DNA from 4 places in the Duganella sp. P38 genome. Region 3 is predicted to be linked to each of the others. Evidence: predicted binding sites of a transcription regulator. Region 3 holds the regulator's gene; each other region holds the start of a gene.

Region 1 (4,207 bases), 2.5 Mb from region 3:
GCTGCTGGTGCTGGCGCCGAACGACATGGTGCTGCACAGCGCCACGCACCTGCTGTACGAAAGCGAATTCGGCCACGGCCTGCGCGGCCTGGTCGACCTCGACCGGCTGCTGCACCAGCACGCCGCCGAACCGGGCTTCTGGCCGGCGCTGACGGCGCGCGCGCGCCAGCTGCAACTGGGGCGGCCGCTGTTCTACGCGCTGCGCCGGGCAGCGCGCCTGCTGGGCACGCCGGTGCCGGCGTCCGCGTTCGCCGAGCTGGAGCGGCCGGCCGCGCCGCTGCTGGCCGTCATGGATCAATTGCTGGGACGCGCCCTGCTGCCGCAGCACGCCAGCAGCGGCGGCGCGCTGCACGCGCTGTCGCGGCAGCTGCTTTACCTGCGCGGCAACTGGCTGCGCATGCCGCCGTGGCTGCTGGCGCGGCACCTGTGCCACAAGGCGGTGTTGACGCCGCTGCAGGCGGCACGCGCGCGCAGCCAGTGAGGCGGGCGCCTGCTACAATGGACGCACACAACGGAGGCCACCATGAGCGAGCGCGAGAACCTGTTGATGCGTCTGCAAGACCTGTCGCAATTTTTCAATGGCGACAGCCTCGATGACAACCTCAGCCGCCAGACCGAGCTGACCGCCCGCCTGGTCGGCGCGGAAACCTGCTCGGTGATGTTGCTCAACGGCGAGCCGGGCCAGGACCTGCGGCTGACCGTCTGCGCCCATTACGGCCCGCTGGCGGACGCCGCGCGCAGCGCCTCGGTGGGTCCAGGCGAAGGCATCGCCGGCCGCGTGCTCGACAGCGGCCGCTCGCTGCTGGTCGAAGACATCGCCCTATCGAGCTATGCGCCGCTGGCGCGCCGCGCCGGCAGCGCCGGCCGCAGCCTGATGATCGCGCCGATCAGCATCGACGGCCGCATCATCGGCATGCTGTGCGCCAGCGCGGCGATCGGCAAGCCGGCCTTCAGCGCCGCCGACCTGCACATGCTCGATGTCATCGCCCTGTTTGTCGGCAAGTCGATCCAGGTGGTGCAATTGCAGCGCATTATCGAATCGCGCTTCCTGCAACTGGCGCTATTGCAGGACGCCAAGGCGCACAGCGACAACCTGGCCAGCGCCTACCGCCAGCCCGACCAGATGGCGCGCCTGCTGGCCAAATCGCTGTACCGCGAAATGGCCAAGGCCGGGTTCGACTCGGCGCAGATCATCGGCGCCGCCACCGAAATCATCGACCAGCTCAACCACAACCTGCAACGCCACAGCGAACGCGCGGCGCGCCACGCGGCCGTGAAACGGCGCAACGCCCCGCACACGGCGTGTGCGGGGCGTTGCGGTTGCAGCGGGAAAATCAGGCTTTGCTGTTGCGGCGACGGGCCAGCACCACGCCCATCAGGCCCAGGCCCATCAGGGCCAGCGTGCCTGGTTCAGGCACCGGCGTCACGTCCAGTTTCAGCTGGCCGCCATTGACCACCAGGAAGTTGCCCGGTGGCGCGTTCGGCGCTACGCCGCCCAGCGCGGTCAGCAGGTTAGGGTCGACCGTGCACGATGGGCCGGGGCAGTTGTTGGACAAGTCTTGCGACGCGTTGGTGGTGACGAAGCCCAGCGTGGCGCCGACGTTCAGTGGATCGCCGTTGCTATCGAACCAGGTGTTGGCCAGGAAGTAGGTCGAGCGGAAGAACAGCGACAGGTCGCCGTTGGCCGCTGGCGTGCCGTCCGGGTTGACGTTGCCGCCGCCGCCAGCGATCTGCTGGAAGGTGGCCAGCAGCGTGCCGTCGGTGGCGCCGTAGCGGTTGGCCGCGGTGGTGCCATAGGTCACGGTCGGGTTGTAGTACACCTCCAGAACGCCGGTGTCGGTAAACGTGAAGTTACCGGTGTTCAGGTTGCCGCTACCGGTCGCGTCGCGGTAGTTCAGCGTCAGCTGACCGCCGCCCAGCAGCAGCGCACCGCCGACGTTCTTTTGCAGAATGTTGAACACGCCGGTGTCGGTGAACGTGAAGTTGCCGGTGTTGGTATCGACCGTGTTGACGATCGAGCTGGCGCCGTTGAACGAGAGGTTGTTGATGTTCAGGTTCAGTGGCGCCGCGCCCGGCAGGTCCAGCTGCCAGTTGAACAGCTGATCGGCGTACGCTGCTGGCGCGAACGTCACGGCAGCGGCGACTGCCAGGCCGGCGGCGTAGGAAGAAAGCTTGTTGGTAATCGATTTCAATTTAACCCCCTTGTTAGCAATTGGATTTCTGGTACTACGCTGCTCTATAAGCAGTAAGCGTGCCAGTTTGATAAGTCATTGATTTGACGGAAGTTCCTCAAAATGGTTTGTGCTGGATCAAAGAAAGTGTAAAGTTTTTCGACACCTGTTTGATCCGGCTCAACGCTTCAACGCATCAGGTCCTGCAAATCCTTGCGGATCGAGCGCGACTTGGACGCCGCGCCATAACCCAGCCGCCCCATGTACACGGCACGCTCGATCTCGCCGCCGAGCACCGCGCCCAGCTCGCGCGACAGCGCCTCGGCCTCGGCCGCGACCGCGCTGTCGTTGGTGAAGCGCACGCCGTCGCGCAGGTAGGCGCTGAAGATCAGCGGCGTCAGTTCGGGCTGCATCGCCAGGCCGAGGCTGGTCAGGGTCAGCCACAGGCGCTGCACGGCGCGGCCGGCGTCGACATAGTCATCGATGCCTTGCGGCGGCCGGGGCGCGCGCAGCACGTAGTGGGCGGCGCAGGCCAGCCCCGGCAGCAGGTCCATCTGCAGCCGCGGCGCCCACGTGCCCAGCAGCGCGTTCATCTTGCGCATGCGTTCCCAGCTGTGCATGCCCCAGCGCATCAGCTTGACCGTCATCGCGTCCACGCCCAGCGCGCCGGCCGGCACCTTGTCCTTGCTGCGGACGTTGTCCCAGTCGATGATGTCGCGGTGCACGGTGAACGCCTCCGGCATCGTCAGGCGCACGCGGGCGTTGCGGTACATCAGCCGCGCGGCGCCCGCGCGCGCCGGACCTTCCAGCCATTGCAGCGTGTAACCGGGACCGACCGCCGTCTCCAGCGCCCGCTTGTGTTCGGGCGTCAGCGCCTGGCGGCTCAACGGCCGCCGCTGCACCGAGCGCTTTTCGATGACGTCGATCAGCGGGCTGCGCACCAGCGCCGGATCGGCCTCGAAGCGCACCTCGAACACCGGCGCCTGCTCGCTGCCGGCGCGCGTCACCTGCGGCCGCAGCTGATGGGCGGTGGCGGCGATGGCCATGGTTTCCAGCAGCGCGCCGTAGGACACCTGGCTGGCGTGGCCGCGCAGGTCGTACACCACGTGGTCGCGCGTGTCGCGGCAATGGATGGCCACGTCCAGCGGGCCGCGCCGCTCGAAGCTCCACGGCTGCGTGTTGTCGCCGCTGGGCGCCCAGCGCGCCAGCGACAAAATCTCGGTCAGCGGATCGGTGCTCATGATTTGTTGTATGCCTTGCTGTACATTTTTACCCCCATCGATATGGCCAGGCGGTGCAGCGGGTGCCTGTTGCCGCCGGGCCGCCAGGTGTGCACCAGCTGGTTGCGGTAGGCGTCGAAATGCAGGCCGTGCGGCGCCGCCAGCACCTTGCCGCGCCCGAGGAAGATCTTCAGCGCCGCCGTGGCTGCCATGCCAGCGCACAGATTGATCGCCATGATGGTCGACGGCCCGCGCCGCTCGGCCAGGTTGATGGCCGACGGCACCACCAGGTAGCCGCGGTGCAGCCCGGCCGGCGCCAGCCCGACCATGAAGCGCACCGCCTTTTCCAGCTCGGAGCGCTGGCCCCACTGGAAATACTCTTCAAAGCTCATCTGGCCCGGCAGGAAGCTCAGCGTGGCGGCGCCGATGCCCAGCGGCGCCGCCGTGGTCGAGGGGATGCCGCGCCGTTCGCAGGCGTCGAAGGTCTGCTGGCGGGCGTCGAAGGCGAAGAAGTCGAGGCTGTCCACATACAGGTCGACGCCTTGCAGGAAGCGGTCCATATTGCCCGGATGGACGCCGTCGGCGAATACTTCGACCTCGGCCTCGGGATTGATGTCGCGCACCATGCGCGCCATGACCTCGACCTTGGGCTGGTCCAGCGTGCTCATGGTGGCGCCCACCTGGCGGTTGAAGTTGACCACGTCGAAGGTGTCGAAATCGGCCAGGTGGAACTTGCCGACGCCGAGCCGCGCCAACGTGGTGGCGTGGATGCCGCCGACGCCGCCGGCGCCGGCGATCGCCACGCGCTTGCGGCGC
Region 2 (4,207 bases), 2.1 Mb from region 3:
TACTACTACATGGTCGCCGTGCTGATGGTGATTTCGCTGGTGGTGGTGCACCGGATACTGAAATCCAACCTGGGGCGCGCCTTCGAAGCGCTGCGCGACAGCCCGATCGCCTCCGACTGCATGGGCGTCTCGGTGTATCGCTACAAGGTGTATGCCTTCATCATCAGCGCCGGTTTCGCCGGGCTGGCGGGCAGCCTGTATGCGTATTCGGAAGAGTACATCTCGCCGAACACCTACAACTTCGAGCTGACCATCCTGTTCCTGCTGGCGGTGATCATGGGCGGGCGCAAGACGCGATCCGGCGCGCTGATCGGCGCGCTGATCGTGGTCATGCTCCCAAGCCTGCTGGCGGACATAGAACTGTTCCGCAAAATTGCCACCGCCGCCGCGATACTGGGCGTGATCGGCTCGGCGGTGGCGATCGCCCGCAAGCGCTCGACGCCGCGCGGCGTCGCCGTACCGCTGATCGCCACCATCGGCATGGCGGCGTTCTCGTACAAGCTTGAGAATATCGTCGACTGGCGGTTGACCATCTTCGGCCTGATGACGCTATTCGTCGTCTACTACCTGCAGGACGGCATCGTCGGCTTCCTGCAAAACCTGATGGGCCGCGCACGCGCGCACGCCAGTGCCGCTGGCCTCGGGCGGCGGGGCAGAGCCGTTCCCGCGCGCGCAGGGCGGCCAGGCCGGCGACACGCTGCTCGACGTCGAGCAAATCCTGATGCAGTTCGGCGGCCTGAAAGCGCTCAATCAGGTCAACCTGCATGTGCTGCAAGGTTCGGTGCACGGGCTGATTGGCCCCAACGGCTCCGGCAAGAGTACGATGATGAACGTCCTCACCGGCATCTACAAGCCGACGGCAGGGAAGGTGGCTTTTGCCGGCGCGGTGATTTCCGGCCGCACGCCGTCGGAGATCGCCCTCGGCGGCGTCGCCCGCACCTTCCAGAACGTGCAACTGTTCGGCGAAATGACGGCCACGGAGAATGTGCTGGTGGGCCTGCACAACACCTTCAAGTCGAATGTGCTCGACGTGATGCTGCAAACGCCGCGCTACCGGCGCGAGGAGCAGGCCGCGCGCGAGCGCGCCGCCAGCATCCTGGAATTCGTCGGCCTGTCGGACATGGCCAACGAAGAGGCGCGCAATCTCCCGTATGGCAAACAGCGGCTGCTGGAAATCGGCCGCGCGCTGGGCCTCAGTCCGCGCCTGCTGCTGCTCGACGAACCGGCCGCCGGCCTGACCGCGCCCGACATCAAGGAGCTGATGGCTATCATCCGCAAAATCCGCGACCACGGCATCACCATCATTCTGATCGAACACCACATGGACGTGGTGATGGCCTTGTCGGATACGGTGACGGTGCTGGACTTCGGCCAGAAAATCGCCGAAGGCAAGCCGGCCGCCGTGCAAAGCGATCCGAAAGTGATCGAAGCTTACCTGGGCGGCAGCGGCGAAACCGCGCCCGCACACTGAGAAGGATACCCCATGCTCTCGATCTCCAATCTGCACGCGGCCTACGGCAAAGTCGAAGTCCTGCACGGCATTTCGCTGGATGTGCCGAAAGGGAAGCTGGTGACGCTGATCGGCTCCAATGGCGCCGGCAAAACCACCACCATGCGCGCCATCTCCGGCATGATCAAGCCCAAAGGCGGCAAGGTCACGCTGGACGGCAAAGACATCACCGGCAGCGACTCGCACAAGATCGCCCGCGCCGGGCTGGCGCACTCGCCGGAAGGACGGCGCGTATTCGCCTCGATGAGCGTCACCGACAACCTGCTGCTGGGCGCCTTCCCGCGCTTCACCCGTGCGCGTCCCAAGGGCGACATCAAGCACGATCTGGAAAAAGCGCTGGAACTGTTCCCGCGCCTGAAGGAGCGCCAGCACCAGCTGGCCGGCACGCTTTCCGGCGGCGAGCAGCAGATGCTGGCGATGGCGCGCGCGGTGATGCTCAATCCGGAAGTAGTGCTGCTGGACGAGCCTTCAATGGGGCTGGCGCCCATCCTGGTGGAAGAAGTGTTCCGCATCATCCAGCGCCTGAAGTCCGAAGGCGTGACGATGCTGTTGGTGGAGCAGTTTGCCGCCGCCGCGCTGAACGTGGCCGACTACGGCTATGTGCTGGAAAACGGCAGCATCTCCGTCCACGGCCCGGCGCAAAGCCTGAAAACCGACCCGAAAGTTATCGCCGCCTATCTGGGCGGCGGCCACTAGCCGCAGCGGCGTGCCTGCCCACAAACGGAAGAGCCTGTCAACATGCAATGCACGTAATCTGCGATTTTGCCACAAAATAAATATTCCTAAATAACATTTAATTTTCGTTGTGGTTCAGTATAGAATTTGTTTGCATAACTGACATTATTTCCAGTGTGATGCATACTTATTCTAGGACTAACGATGATTAAACCGCTTCACTTCAAGCAATCGTTGCGTGCGCTGGCTGGCGCCGCCCTCATGACGCTCGCAACCGGCGCCGCGCACGCCGGCCCGGTGACCGAACTCGGTGACGCCGGGCCGTTGCTGGGTTCGGCCCAGTCCTTCACTGGCAGCAGCGCCATTTACACCATCACCGGATCGCTGCTGGGCGCTGCCGCCGGGGATTACGCCGATCTGTTCCGCGTTTACCTGTACGCCGGCAGCACCTTCAGCGCCACGACCACCGCGTCGGCCTGGAATACCAATAACTTCGACAGCGCGCTATTCCTGTTCGACAGCACCGGTCACGGCGTGGTGGCCAATGACGACGATCCAAACGTCGGCCCGCAATCCACCATCTTCAAATCGGTGGCTGCCAGCGGCTATTACTACCTCGCCGTGGCCGGCACCGGCTATACCCCGGTCAGCGCCGGCGGCGCGATCTTCGGCGATCTGTTCGGCGCCGCAGCGCAAGTGCCGGCGGTCGGGGCTGGCGGCGCCGGCGCGCTGAGCGGCTGGCAGAGCGTCAGCAGCGAAAGCGGCGACTATGAACTGGTGCTGCAGGGCGCCTACGCCAACGTCAGCGCCGTGCCGGAGCCAACCAACGTCTCGATGCTGCTGGCCGGCTTGGGGCTGGCGGGCGCGGTGGCGCGCCGCCGCCGCGCGCAGGTCTGATCCGTTCAACGTCAATCTAGAAAAAATCCATGAAAATCACGCGTATCGCTCCATTAATGGCGCTGTTATTGGCAGGCGCCACAGGTCTGGCGCAAGCCCAGCATGCCAAACTCGATGCCGGCTTGTCCGACCTGGTCGACAAGCTGAAAGCTCCCGCAGCCGCCCGTCAGGCCGTCGCCGGCGGCCTGAAATCCACCCATGAAGGCCTGACCGACAGCAGCGGCCGGGTGCTGGTGGACATCTATCTGGACGGCAGCAGCTCGCTGGACACGGTGGTCGGCAACCTGAAGGCGGTCGGCGCCAATGTCACCGGCGTCAACGCCGCGTTCCGCCACGGCGCGGTATCGGCCTACGTGCCGCCGAACCAGATCGAAGGCCTGGCCGGCACCACCGGCCTGCGCGTGATGAAGCTGTCGCTGCGGCCGAAGCGCAACGTCGGCGTCACCACCTCGCAGGGCACCAAGGTGCTGCGCTCGGACGTCGCCAACGCCGCCGGCGTCACCGGCTATGGCATCACCGTTGGCGTGCTGTCCGATTCGTATAACGGCTCGCCGGCCAGCTTCACCACCATCCGCGCGGCCAACGACATCGCCAGCGGCGACCTGCGCCCGCCCAAATTCGTGATCGACCTGGTCGATTCCGGCAACACCGACGAGGGCCGCGCGATGATGCAGATCGTGCAGGACGTTGCCCCGCAAGCCGATCAGTGCTTCGCCACCGCCTTCGCCGGCGAGGCGGCTTTCGCCGACAACATCCGCACGCTGCGGACCCACGCCAACTGCCGCGCCGATATCATCGTTGACGACGTCTTCTACTTCGACGAACCGTTCTTTTCAGACGGGCAGGTAGCGCAAGCGGTCAACGACGTCGTCACCAGCACCACGTTGCCGGGCAAGCAGGTCAGCTACTTCTCGTCGGCCGGCAACCAGGGCGCGGCCGGCGGCGGTGGCGCCATCGACATACCGCAAGCCAGTTTCTCCACCGCGCCGGCGGGCATCGGCAATATCAACCTGCAGTCGACCCGCACTTGCAGCAGCTCGCCGGCCAGCGGCTCCAGCAAGGCCAATGTCGGTGGCGGCTGGCTGGACTTCGGCGGCGCCAACTACGTCAAACGCGTCAACTACA
Region 3 (4,207 bases):
ACAGGCTGCCACCATCCTTGCGCGCCAGCGCCGAGGTGATGCGCAAGTCGATATTGCCGCTCAAGCCGCCCGGCTGCTCGGCGGCGGTCGGGCTTTTCAGCACCGTCACCGCGCTGAAGATGTCCGAGTTGAACGCGCCCAGCGGCGTCGAACCGTTCAGCACCGGCTGCGCGAACGACATGCCGTTAATCGTCGTCAGCGCGAACGTGCCCGGCAGGCCGCGCAGGTTGATGGTGGCGTTGCGCGAGCCGGCCTCGCGGTTCAGCTGCACGCCGGGGATGCGCTGGATGGCCTCGCCGACGTTGAGGTCCGGAAAGCGGCCGAGGCCGTCGGAGGAAATGCTGTCGGTGATTTCCAGCGTGTCGCGCTTCATGTTGACGGCGTCGGCGTAGGATTTGCGGATGCCGGACACCACCACGGTGTTGGCGTCGGCCGCCGGTGCCTGCTGCGCCCAGGCGTTGGACAGGCACAGCAAGGCAATGGCCGCGCTCAGCGGCCGGATCGTCAGCTTGTTCATCGGGCAGTCTCTCTTTATAGTTATTGGTAAAACGTTTTACCTGATTCATTAAAACATTTTCACCAACAGAACTCTATAAGGATTTACCACACGTTGCGTTTACACCAACGCAGCTTGCACGTTATTAGGAAATCGTTTATCAGGATTGGCGCAAAAAAGGGCGCCGTGCAGACGCCCTTTCGTCAGGTGCCGGCAGCGTCAGTCAGACGGCGGCGGCGGGTTCGTAGCTTTCCGGGATGTGCTTGATCGCATCGCGGGCGTGGCCCTGGACTTTGGCTTTGTATTTCATGACCTGGCGGTCGAGCTTATCGATCAGTGTATCGATGGCGGCGTACAGGTCTTGCGACAGGCTCTCCACGTAGACGGTTTTACCGGACAGACGCAGGTTGATTTCAGCCTTCTGGCGTTTCTCTTTCTCTTTAAGGTTATCTACGGTCAGGATGACGGCAATATCAATCACTTGATCAAAGTGGCGGGTGACGCGTTCCAGTTTATTCTGCACGTATTCGCGAATAGCTGCGGTCACTTCGAGATGATGTCCACTGATGGTGAGATTCATACACACTCCTAAAGATAAGTCGCTTCTGACGGTTCGTGCGTTGCCCATTGCGGCCGGGCGTGCAGGAACCAGGTAACTACAAAGACTTGCGGAGGCTGACTGGAGGGATTTTGAGAGCTTCGCGATATTTGGCCACAGTGCGTCGCGCAATCACCATGCCCTGTTCTCCCAGCATGTCCGCAATCTTACTGTCGGATAAAGGATTTTTCGGGTCTTCAGCTCCTGTCAATTGCACTATCAACGCACGTATCGCCGTCGAACTTGCTTCCCCGCCAGCTTCGGTGGCGACGTGGCTACCAAAGAAGTATTTCAACTCAAACATGCCGTGCGGGGTCAGCATATATTTTTGAGTTGTTACCCGAGAAATTGTGCTCTCGTGTAAAACCAGTGTATCAGCAATTTCGCGAAGCACAAGGGGACGCATGGCAACGGCGCCGTGCGAGAAAAAGTTCTTTTGTCTTTCTACTATCGCTTGCGCCACGCGCAGGATGGTGTCGAAGCGCTGGCGCATATTCTTGATCAGCCACTTGGCCTCCTGCAACTGCGCGCCCATCGCGCCCTCGCCCTTGCCCTGCTTGAGCAGGTTGGCGTACATGGCGTTGACGCGCAGGCGCGGCATGACGTCGTTGTTCAGGCTGACCTGCCAGCCGTTGCGCGATTTCTTGACGATCACATCCGGCACCACGTAATCGGACACGTCCGACGCGAAGGCCGCGCCCGGATGCGGATTGCACTGGCGGATCACGGCCTGGGCTTCGCGCAGGTCCTCGTCATCGCACAGCAGCGCTTTTTTCAGCTTGTTGAAGTCGCGCTGGGCGAACCAGGCCAGGTGGTTTTCCACGATGGCCAGCGCCATGCGCCGCGTCACCAGCGGCACGCCGGGCAAGCGCCGGATCTGGATCGCCAGGCATTCGGCGGCGCTGCGCGCACCGACGCCAGCCGGATCGAAGCTTTGCAGCAGCTTCAGCGCGGTCTGCAATTCCGCGCCCTCCACTTCCAGCTCTTCCGGCAGGCGCGCGTGGATGTCGTCCAGCGACTCCTCCAGATAGCCGTTCTCGTCGAGGCCGTCGATGATCAGTTCGACCAGCGCGCGGTCGCGCGTTGCCAGCACCGTCACGCGCATCTGTTCCATCAGGTGTTCGCGCAGCGTGCGGTGGTGCGCCTCCAGTTGCGGGCGCGCGTCCTCGTCGTCGCTGTTCTTGCTGCGGCCGGAATCGCCCCAGTCCATGTCGGCCTCGGGCGTGGTGCTTTCGGTGTCGGCGGCCGGGCCGTCGTAGGCGTCGGCCTCGGCGGCCGGGGCGTCGCCCTGCGGCGGGCCCTCGGCCGGCGCCTCGGCCGCCGGCGCCTGCGGGCTGATGGCGCCGTCGGCCAGCAGCCGCAGCGAGTGGTCGAGCGGATCGTCGAGGCGCTCCAGCAGCGGGTTATCGGTCAGCAGCTGTTCCAGTTCCTGGTGCAGCTCCAGCGTCGACAGTTGCAGCAGCCGGATCGACTGCTGCAGCTGGGGCGTCAACGCGAGGTGCTGCGACGTGCGCAGTTGCAGAGACTGTTTCATGTAAGGCTTACATACGGAAATGTTCACCCAGGTAGACGCGCCGCACCGACTCGTTGGCGATGATGTCGTCCGGCCGGCCCGATGCCAGCACCGAGCCCTGGTTGATGATGTAGGCGCGGTCGCAGATGCCCAGCGTCTCGCGCACATTGTGATCGGTAATGAGGACGCCGATATTGCGCTCCTTGAGGAAGCGCACGATGCGCTGGATCTCAATCACGGCAATCGGGTCGACCCCGGCGAATGGTTCGTCGAGCAGCACGAAGCGCGGATTGGTGGCCAGCGCGCGCGCGATCTCGACGCGGCGGCGCTCGCCGCCGGACAGCGACAGCGCCTGGTTCTCGCGCAGCTTTTCGATTTGCAAATCGGCCAGCAGGGTATTCAGCCGTTCATCGATCTCCGCCTTGGATAAAGGCTTGCCGTCCACCTTCTGGATTTCCAGCACGGCACGGATATTTTCTTCCACCGTCAGCTTGCGGAACACCGACGCCTCCTGCGGCAGATAGGACAGGCCCATCGTCGCGCGGCGGTGGATCGGCAGCGCGGAAATGTCGGTGCCGCTGATGTCGATGCTGCCGGCGTCCGACGGCACCAGGCCGACGATCATGTAGAACGAGGTGGTCTTGCCGGCGCCGTTCGGCCCCAGCAGGCCGACCACTTCGCCGCATTCGACTTGCAGCGAGACGTCATGCACGACCTGGCGCTTGCCGTAGGTTTTTTGCAGGCCTTTGACGATCAGGGTACTGCCGCAGCTTGGCTCCATCTTATCTCCCCGCTGCAGGCTGGGTGGCGGCCGGCGCCGGCGCGGCCTGCTTGCTCGACGGCTGGATCACCATCGTGCTGCGGCCGCCGCCGGGCTGGGTTTCGCCGCTCGGCGTGTTCTTGACCGCGAAGAATTCCTTGCGGCTGTCATACGAAATGAATTCGCCGTCGACCTGGCTGGCGGTCTTCGGGCCTTCGAGCTTTTTGATCTGGGCCTTGGCGAACAGCTTCACCAGCTCGGTCTTGTTGTCGTACTCGATGCGGTCGGCCTTGCCCTCGACCCACTGGTCGCCCGGGCCGTCCATCTTCTGGCGGAACGTGGCCTGCACGCCGGGGCCGCTGTGCAGCACGACGAACTGGTAGCCTTCCGGGTCTTCGGTGACCACCGCCTTCGGCGACTTCATCAGCAGCGTGCCGCGCGTCAGCACGACGTTGCCGGTGAAGGTCTTGATCTGCTTGACGTCATCGGCGTCGAGCTGGTCAAAGGTGATCTGGGTCGGCTTGCCGGAATCGGCCTTTTCCGCCTGCGCCACGCAGGCCGCCAGCGCCAGCGCGGCCGAGAGTAACAGTTTATTCATCTTCATCATTGCTTCCTTCAGTGCGCCGCGCGCGGCGGCATCGTAATGGTTCCGCGTCCGCCCAGTTCGATCTGGCGGCTGGCGTTGTTGGCCTTCATGCCGGTGCCGCTGGCGGTCGACGTGCCTGCCAGCATCTGTACCGGGGCCGTGGTTTCCATGCGTTCCTCGTCCGGGTAGACGGTCAGCGTGCTGGTCTTCAGGCGCAGTTCCTGGGCCTGCCTGGTGGCGGGCCGCACCACGTC
Region 4 (4,207 bases), 310 kb from region 3:
CGCCGGCCGGCCTGGGGCTGGGCCTATACATCTCGCGCCAGCTGGCCGAGGTGCACGAGGGCAGCCTGACGCTGCGCAGCCAGCCCGGCGAGGGATCGGTGTTCAGCCTGACCTTGCCGCGCCGCGACGCCCCGCCGCAGACGGCCTCGGCTTGACCGCGCTTAGCGCGAGTGCGCCTCCTCGCGGCGCTGCATCAGGTAGGTTTGCAGGTCGTCGAAGCTGACGTTGCCGCGCTGGCTGGTGTCGATGTGGTCGAAGTTCTTGTCGACCACGGTGAGGCCGGCCTTGCGCGCCTCATCGCGGCTCAGCATGCCATTGCCGTCGAAGTCGGCGGCGTCAAAGCGTTTTCTCAGTTTTTGCATCGGCTGGTAGCGCAGCAGCACCGCGCTCGAACCGGCGTCGCGCAGCGGCTTGCGCAGCGCCGGCGGGATATACGGTTCGTAGACGGGCGCGCCGCGCACGGCGGGCGATACGCCCGGGTCCGGCGCCTGCGCGAGCGCCGGGCCGGCGAGGCTGGCGCAGGCAGCGATGGTCGCTAATTGCAAAAGCTTCATTATTATCTCCCCGCATCACGGGATGCATGGCGTGGACAGATACTTTGATCCTAATGCGCGAATTTGGCAAATGGCTTTGGCCCGGCCTGCGTTCGCTGTCGCACAGAAACGTCAGAAGTGGTATTCGGCGCGCAGCATCGGCGTGCGCGCCGTGGCGCCGGGATGGTGTTTGCCCGGATTGCCAAACTTGTTGCGCCAGTACTGGTAGGCGACGCCGACCTTGAAGGTGTTTTTGCCGGCGCCGGCGGCGGCGCCGAGGTCGTACATGAGCTGCGCGTCGATATTGGTTTCCGGCGCCGTGCCGCCGCCGAACTCGTTGCGGCCCTTGGCGCCGATGAGGTTGGCGTAGCCGCTGAACTCCAGCGGCACGCCGGCGTGGAACGGGATATTCCACGCGGCGTTCAGCATCGGGTGCGTGCGGTAGCGGTAGCGCGGCGTCGCCCGGCCGCTGTAGTCGTTGCTGGGCGCGTTCGATTCCCACATCGCCAGCAGGCTGATGTCCAGAAAGCCGGGCACGTCGAGCATCAGCGTCGGGCCGGCCACCAGCATGCGCTTGCGCGAGTTGTAGCCGGCGTCGTTCTTGCGGTTGAGGTCGAGGCCGGCGCTGGCGCCGACGCCGCGCACCTTGCCGAAGGCCAGTTTCTTGCCGCTCAGTTTGCCCAGGTCCAGCGTGTGGCGGTAGACCAGGTAGACCTCGCGCGCGCGGCCGCCGTCGGCCGAGGCCGGGTCGTCGCGCGACGACAGCAAGCAGTCGACGCTGAGGAAATTCTTGCCGTACTGGTGGCCGGCGACATGGCTGAAGTTGAAGATATGCTTGGTGATGTCGCGCGGGTTGAATGGCTCGGCGTAGCGGGTGCCATAACGGTAGCTAAGGGCGGTGTCGCTCCAGTCCGCGGCTTGTGCGGTGCAAGCAAGGGCGGCGGCGAGGATGGCGCTGCGGCGGATCAGGCGTGGCATGGGCTGTCTCCTTTGTGGCATTTTAAACCTGACTAGACAGCTGTTGTATCCATTCACTAAATTTGCGGCATTGCGACAATTGGAGATTTTCTTCCACGGCAAATGCCTCTATTCTGCGTACACAGGCCATTGCGCGCCTGTGGCGCCCCCAAGCCCCGGTTCGCCTCCTACAAACTACAATAAGCTGGTCAAGGAGCCGTCATGCGAGTAAAACAGCCCGGTCACGCAAAACGAGTACATCATGGAAGATGGCAAGACCATCGTTTCCAGCACCGATCTGCAGGGCAATATCAATTACGCCAACCCGTATTTCATCGAGGTCAGCGGCTTCACCGAGGAAGAGCTGATGGGGGCGCCGCAGAACATCGTGCGCCATCCGGACATGCCGGTGGAAGCCTTCGCCGACCTGTGGCGCACCATCAAGGATGGCATGCCGTGGACCGGCCTGGTGAAGAACCGCTGCAAGAACGGCGACTACTACTGGGTGCTGGCCAACGTCACGCCGGTGATCGAGAACGGCAAGCCGGTCGGCTACCTGTCGGTGCGCACCAAGCCGTCGCGCGAGCAGGTGCGCGAAACCGACGCGCTGTACCGCGAAATCAAGAACGGCAATCCGCGCGGCCTGCGCATCGTCAAGGGCCGGGCCGTGTCGACCGGCCCGCTGGCGCGGCTGAAGGCGCTCACCAGCACCTCGCTGCCGACCCAGATCGCGGCAGCCACCACGCTGCTGACCGTGGTGCTGGCGGCGCTGGCGGTCGCCCTGCTGCTGATGGACGACGCCAGCGCCGCCCGCGCGCACGGCTGGCTGGGCGGCGCCGCCATCGTCGCCATGCTGGGCATGCTGGCCTTCGGCCGCAACCTGTACGTGAACGTGGCGCTGCCGCTGCGGCAGGCCACCAGGGCGGCGCGCATGATGGCCGGCGGCGACCTCACCGCCACCATCGAGATCCAGCGCGACGACGAGGTCGGCCAGCTGCTGGCGGCGCTACGCCAGACCAATATCAACCTGCACAGCATCATCGGCGACGTGCGCGCCAACTTCGACCAGATCTCGGTCGCCACCGATGAAATCGCCGACGGCAATATGGATTTGTCGGGCCGCACCGAGTCGCAGGCGTCCAGCCTGCAACAGACGGCGTCCAGCATGGAGCAGCTGACCGCCACCGTGCAGCAGAGCGCCACCAATGTGGCCAGCGCCAACCAGCTGGCCGAACGGGCGCGCGAAGTGGCGGCGCAGGGCGGCACCATCGTCTCGCAGGTGGTGACGACGATGGGCGACATCAGCGCCTCGTCGGCCAAGATTCTCGACATCATCGGCCTGATCGACGGCATCGCCTTCCAGACCAATATCCTGGCCCTGAACGCGGCGGTGGAAGCGGCGCGCGCCGGCGAGCAGGGGCGCGGCTTCGCGGTGGTGGCATCCGAGGTGCGCGGGCTGGCGCAGCGCTCGGCCACGGCCGCCAAGGAAATCAAGGAGCTGATCGACACCTCGATCCAGAAAGTGCAGGCCGGCACCACGCTGACCAACAGCGCCGGCGTCACCATGAACGAGGTGATCGAATCGGTCTCGCGGGTGTCCAGGGTGATGGGCGAGATTTCCGATTCCACCCGCGAGCAGAGCACCGGCATCGGCCAGGTCAACGAGGCGGTGATCAAGATCGACGACATCACGCAGCAGAACGCCGCGCTGGTCGAGGAGGCGGCTGCGGCGGCCGGCAACCTGGCGCAGCAGGCGCGCTGGGTGTGCCAGGCGATTGCCGTGTTCAAGTTGCAGCAGAGCCACAGCGCCCAGCGCGCGCGGCCGGTCGGCGGCCAGCCGTCGCGGCCGCCCGTGAGCAGCAAGCAGCAGTTGCAGCTGCATTGATAGCATATCGCCTTGGACAGGCGATATGGACGGCAGGCATGAAGGTAACGCTGGCAGGGCAGGGATGGAGTTTCGAGGCCGAGGCGCCGGACACGGTGCTGCGCGCGGCCGACAAGGCCGGCATCCGCCTGCCCAGCTCGTGCCGCAACGGCACCTGCCGCAGCTGCCTTTGCCTGGCCGTGAGCGGCATCGTGCGCCACACGATCGAGTGGCCGGGCCTGAGCCCGGACGAAAAGCGCGACGGCTACATCCTGCCGTGCGTGGCCATCGCCGAGAGCGACCTCATCCTGCAGGCGCCCGCCGCCGGTAAGCGCCCGGACCCACGCCGTACTGACGCTTGAAGGCGCGGTTGAACGCGGCTTCCGACTGATAACCGACCGCTTCGCCGACCTGGCCGGCCGCCTGGCCGGCGTCCAGCAGGCGGGCGGCGCGCGCCATGCGCAGCTGCGTCAGCACTTCGGCCGGCGTGGCGTTGGCAGCCTGCTTGAACAGGCGCGCGAAGGTGGCGCGCGACATGTGGCTGGTGTCGGCCAGCTCTTCCAGCGTCCACGGTTTTTCCGGCGCGGCCAGCATGCCGTGGATGGCCGCTTGCAGGCGCCGCTCGGCCAGCACGCCGAACAGGCCGGGCACCACCAGCGCCTGTTCCAGCCAGGTGCGGATCAGCAGCGCGAACAGCGCCGAGGCCAGCTGGCGGATGATGGCTTCCGAGCCGCCGCGCGGCGCTTCCGCCTCTTCCTGCAACATGCGCAGCAGGTAGCGCAGGCTTTGCGCGTCGGGCCGGCCCGAGGTGCGCACCACCAGCATTTCCGGCAAGGCCGCCAGCAGGCCGGCG

What was found. The regulator sigma-54, encoded in region 3, starts transcription at its own class of promoters, with help from an activator protein. The targets are predictions, from matches to a motif close to TGGCANGNAANCTGCTTT.
Region 1: the regulator sigma-54 is predicted to act here: its motif matches at 2,240-2,257, upstream of pepA (flocculation-associated PEP-CTERM protein PepA).
Region 2: the regulator sigma-54 is predicted to act here: its motif matches at 2,254-2,271, upstream of ACRQ5J_RS13845 (PEP-CTERM sorting domain-containing protein).
Region 4: the regulator sigma-54 is predicted to act here: its motif matches at 1,590-1,607, upstream of ACRQ5J_RS02485 (outer envelope protein).

The regions. Positions count from the first base shown of each region.
Region 1 covers NZ_CP193936.1:3,306,453-3,310,659, forward strand. The annotation lists gene ACRQ5J_RS15370 (nucleotidyltransferase domain-containing protein) at 1-481, shown strand, start outside; gene ACRQ5J_RS15375 (GAF domain-containing protein) at 524-1,453, shown strand; gene pepA (flocculation-associated PEP-CTERM protein PepA) at 1,335-2,192, opposite strand; gene ACRQ5J_RS15385 (molybdopterin biosynthesis protein MoeY) at 2,360-3,412, opposite strand; gene ACRQ5J_RS15390 (N-acyl amino acid synthase FeeM domain-containing protein) at 3,409-4,207, opposite strand, start outside.
Region 2 covers NZ_CP193936.1:2,977,367-2,981,573, forward strand. The annotation lists partial or broken gene ACRQ5J_RS13835 (branched-chain amino acid ABC transporter ATP-binding protein/permease) at 1-1,471, shown strand, start outside; gene ACRQ5J_RS13840 (ABC transporter ATP-binding protein) at 1,484-2,206, shown strand; gene ACRQ5J_RS13845 (PEP-CTERM sorting domain-containing protein) at 2,390-3,082, shown strand; gene ACRQ5J_RS13850 (S8 family serine peptidase) at 3,112-4,207, shown strand, end outside.
Region 3 covers NZ_CP193936.1:852,822-857,028, reverse strand. The annotation lists gene ACRQ5J_RS03920 (TonB-dependent receptor) at 1-517, opposite strand, end outside; gene hpf (ribosome hibernation-promoting factor, HPF/YfiA family) at 720-1,076, opposite strand; gene ACRQ5J_RS03910 (RNA polymerase factor sigma-54) at 1,153-2,628, opposite strand; gene lptB (LPS export ABC transporter ATP-binding protein) at 2,636-3,388, opposite strand; gene lptA (lipopolysaccharide transport periplasmic protein LptA) at 3,390-3,971, opposite strand; gene lptC (LPS export ABC transporter periplasmic protein LptC) at 3,983-4,207, opposite strand, start outside.
Region 4 covers NZ_CP193936.1:545,136-549,342, forward strand. The annotation lists gene ACRQ5J_RS02475 (hybrid sensor histidine kinase/response regulator) at 1-155, shown strand, start outside; gene ACRQ5J_RS02480 (EF-hand domain-containing protein) at 162-554, opposite strand; gene ACRQ5J_RS02485 (outer envelope protein) at 666-1,511, opposite strand; gene ACRQ5J_RS02490 (methyl-accepting chemotaxis protein) at 1,753-3,375, shown strand; gene ACRQ5J_RS02495 (2Fe-2S iron-sulfur cluster-binding protein) at 3,414-3,716, shown strand; gene ACRQ5J_RS02500 (AraC family transcriptional regulator) at 3,658-4,207, opposite strand, start outside.